2 regions of the Ligilactobacillus murinus genome follow, and region 1 is predicted to be linked to the other one. Evidence: a T-box and tRNA genes for the amino acid it is inferred to sense, from the RefSeq annotation. Region 1 holds a T-box; the other holds one or more tRNA genes.
What was found. The T-box of region 1 lies ahead of leuS (leucine--tRNA ligase). A T-box ahead of a tRNA ligase gene usually reads a tRNA of that ligase, here a tRNA-Leu.
Positions count from the first base shown of each region.

Region 2: it encodes a tRNA-Leu, which carries the amino acid that the T-box ahead of leuS (leucine--tRNA ligase) is inferred to sense. The anticodon was not compared.

Region 1 is NZ_CP023565.1:1,164,303-1,166,509, reverse strand. It holds gene CPS94_RS05800 (LysM peptidoglycan-binding domain-containing protein) at 1-968, shown strand, start outside; T-box leader at 1,014-1,218, shown strand; gene leuS (leucine--tRNA ligase) at 1,275-2,207, shown strand, end outside.
Region 2 is NZ_CP023565.1:1,392,617-1,394,823, forward strand. It holds gene CPS94_RS06990 (beta-ketoacyl-ACP synthase III) at 1-951, opposite strand, end outside; tRNA gene CPS94_RS06995 (tRNA-Leu) at 1,084-1,169, opposite strand; gene CPS94_RS07000 (SprT family protein) at 1,220-1,663, opposite strand; gene CPS94_RS07005 (Tex family protein) at 1,656-2,207, opposite strand, start outside.

The DNA of each region.
Region 1 (2,207 bases):
ATCAGACCCAAACAAATGGTAATGGGACATATACGGTCAAAGCTGGCGATTCACTATATCGTATCGCAGTCAACCACAACATGAGCTTACAAGAGTTGAAAAATTTGAATAACTTGAGCAGCAACTTGATCATGCCCGGTCAGGTCTTAAAAGTCTCAGGCCAAGTGTCTTCGAGTCAACCAAGTACAAATACATCTCAAAGTTCAAATCAAACTCAAGCAAGTGGGAATGGGACATATACGGTCAAAGCTGGTGATTCGCTATATCGTATCGCAGTCAACCACAACATGAGCTTACAAGAGTTGAAAAATTTGAATAACTTGAGTAGCAACTTGATCATGCCCGGTCAGGTCTTAAAAGTCTCAAGTCAAGTGTCTTCGAGTCAACCAAGTACGAACACATCTCAAAGTTCAAATCAAACTCAAGCAAGTGGGAATGGGACATATACGGTCAAAGCTGGTGATTCGCTATATCGTATCGCAGTCAACCACAACATGAGCTTACAAGAGTTGAAAAATTTGAATAACTTGAGTAGCAACTTGATCATGCCTGGTCAGGTCTTAAAAGTCTCGGGTCAAGTGTCTTCGAGTCAACCAAGTACTAATACATCTCAAAGTTCAAATCAAACTCAAGCAAGTGGGAATGGGACATATACTGTCAAAGCCGGCGATTCGTTATGGGCGATCGCTAATTCACATAAAATGACGTTAAATGACTTAAAACGGGTCAATAACTTATCCAGTGATCTGATCTATGTTGGACAAACGCTTAAAGTAACTAAGGGCGCAGTTACAACGGCTAATAAGCCAAACACCCAAAGTAATACAAACAAAACATATACAGTCAAAGCCGGTGACTCGCTTTGGCGGATCGCTTCCAACAATGGTACAACGGTAAATCAATTGAAAGCCTTGAATAATTTGACTTCAGACATGATCTATGTCGGGCAAAATTTGAAATTAAAATAATTTTCTCTTGAATTAGTCGAGCGGTTTTGCTAAGATGGAGTAAATATTTGAACGCAGATAAGGAGTATTAGGAAGAACTAAGCTATTTTCAGAGAGTATACGGTTGCTGTGAGTATACAAGTTGGTTCTTCTGAACTCGCCTTTGAGTTTTTCGCCGAAGTTAGTAAGTGAAAACGGTCCTTCCCGTTACGAAGTTAAGTGTCAACTTAGTGTTGGAATATGGGTGGTACCGCGGTTTTTCGTCCTATATGGAGTTTATAACTCTATATAGGATTTTTTTATTTTCTAGAAAGGAACTATGAATAGATGAGCTATAATCATAAAGAGATCGAAAAAAAATGGCAACGTTATTGGGACGAACATAAGACGTTCAAGACAACTGAGGATAAGGATAAAAAGAATTACTATGCTTTAGATATGTTTCCTTACCCATCTGGACAAGGGCTCCATGTAGGCCATCCAGAAGGATATACGGCAACTGATATCATTTCACGTATGAAACGGATGCAAGGCTATAATGTTTTACATCCGATGGGGTGGGATGCCTTTGGATTACCAGCAGAACAATATGCGTTGAATACTGGTAATTCGCCACGTGAATTTACTAAAAAAAATATTAACAATTTTAGACGTCAGATCAAATCATTAGGTCTTTCATACGATTGGGATCGCGAAGTAAACACGACCGATTCGGCTTATTACAAATGGACACAATGGATCTTTGAACAACTTTACAAGCGTGGGCTAGCTTATGAAGCTGAGATCCCAGTTAACTGGAGCCCAGATCTAGGGACTGTAGTGGCTAATGAAGAAGTTATCGATGGTAAGACTGAACGAGGGGGCTTCCCTGTTATTCGTAAGCCAATGCGTCAATGGGTCTTAAAGATCACCGCCTATGCAGACCGTTTGATCGATGATCTGGAAGATCTTGATTGGCCTGAAGCGATCAAAGAACAACAACGTAACTGGATCGGCCGCTCAGTTGGTGCCACGATCGATTTCAAAGTTGATGGTCAAGATGAACAATTAGAAGTATTTACTACACGTCCGGATACTTTATTTGGTGCTTCAGCGATCACGATCGCACCGGAACATGAACTTGTAGCTAGCTTAACGACACCAGAACAAAAAGAAGTTGTTGAAGCTTATGTTGAAGAGATCTCACATAAGTCTGATCTTGAAAGAACAGACCTAGCTAAAGATAAAACAGGGGTCTTTACCGGAAGTTATGCGATCAAT
Region 2 (2,207 bases), 230 kb from region 1:
AATACTACCATAGGCTAACCCGGCACCAAAACCGGTCAACAAGACTTTTTTCGGTCGTTTTCCTTGCTCTAAAGCTTGTGCCAAAGCTAACGGGATCCCTACTGATGAAGTGTTTCCCGCTTCCGTGACATTGATCGCAAACTTGTCGATATCCAAAGCCAAATGTTGCGCGATATTTTCGATCAACCGCAAATTAGCTTGGTGCGTGATCACAAGATCAAGGTCAGTTGGTTTGACACCATTATCTGCCAAAAATTCAGCGATATGAGCATTAACGTCATTTGTTACAAAATTGTAAACTGCCCGTCCATCTTGGTAAAATGCATCCAATTGTGGATAATTATCGGCAGCCACTTTTTGTAGCGGGGCCACCCGTCCACTGTGGATAACTTCAGTGTTACCTTGGGTGGCGATCTTTTCCGCTAAATACGCTGTATTGCCGGCACTTTTTTCTAAGATCACCCCCGCAGCACCATCTCCAAAAAAGACTGCTGAGGTCCGATCGGTAAAGTCCATCATCTTGGAATTAGTTTCCGCACTGATGACCATTGCCCGCTGATACATCCCACTGTGGATAAATTTTTCAGCAGTTGCCAGCGCAAAGATAAAGCCCGCACATGCGGCGGATAAGTCATACGCAAAAGCATTGCTAGCTTGGATATTTTTTTGGACGATCGCAGCTGTCGCGGGTGTTAAAGCATCGGGGGTGATCGTTGATACGATGATCAGATCGATTTTTGTCGCAGCTAACTTAGCTTGCTGTAATAACTTTTGGGCGACCTTTGTAGCTAGATCTGACGTATTTTCAGCGATCGCATAGTGCCGTTTTTTGATCCCAGTATGGGACACGATCCATTCATCGGACGTATCCATCAACTGACTCAATTCATCATTAGTCACTACCTTTTCAGGAAGATATCCCGCACTTGCGGTAATTTTTACGGCTGTCATAGTAGGCCCTCTTTTCAAAAGATTTATCATTAGCTTTATGATAACATATCGCTTTGTGGATAAACTACCTCTTTAGCTTTTATCCACAAATGAAAAAGCAGGACTGTGAATATTCACAGCCCTGCTTAGTGATGCGGGTAAATGGATTCGAACCATCACGAGCTCAATTGCTCACCAGATCCTTAGTCTGACGCGTCTGCCAATTCCGCCATACCCGCGACAACAGAGTTAATTATAGCAGACAAACCAGACCCCTGCAACCATTTTTTTAGACTTTTTTCAAAAGGCGCAACTTTCCGTGACAGCGACTACAGACAAAACGTTTGATATCGATTTGACGTTGGCGTAGATAACTTTGCCCGCACTTTTGACAACAGTAAGTGTATCGGTAATTCTTACTACTAGCTGGGGCATACCGTAAACCTCCGACCTGACGCAATAATTGTTTAAAATCCTGATCACGATGCCGATATCCCTGTCCTGTTAAATGTAGATGGTAGTGACAAAGCTCATGCTTGATCGTTCCGATAAGGGTAGCTTTGCCATGTTTAGTCAACATCTTTTCATTGATCTCGATGTCATGACTCATCAATAAATAACGGCCCCCAGTGGTTTTCAAACGTCGATTGAAGTAAGCGCGGTGGATAAAAGGACGTTTGAAATACCGCAATGAGAGCTCTTCGACTAATGCTTGAAGTTGTTGATCATTCATCAGCTGGTGCTAACATGCTCAACTGGATGCGCCCACGCTTAAGATCGACATCCGTCACATAAACATCAACGATATCACCGACAGCGACGACTTGACTTGGATGTTTGATAAATTTTTGACTCATCTTAGAGACGTGAACTAAACCATCTTGCTTGACCCCAATATCTACAAAAGCGCCAAAATCGACCACATTACGCACCGTCCCCTGTAAATTCATCCCTACCTTAAGATCTTCTAAGTGTAAGACATCGGCTTTTAGTAGTGGTGCTGGCATGGAATCACGTAAGGTACGGCCCGGTTTCTTTAAGCTTGCTACGATATCTTTGACCGTGGCTAGTCCCGCTTGATTGGCTTTAGCAAAAGCTTTAGCATCAAAATGTGCTAACTTTTCTTCCGCCCAAGTAGTCCCAATCTGAGCTGGGTCGATCTTTACTTTAGCTAAGATCGCTTTCGCTAAAGGATAGCTTTCCGGGTGAATATCAGTGTTATCAAAAACATTTTTTCCCCCAATGATCCGCAAGAAACCAGCAGCTTGCTCGTAGGC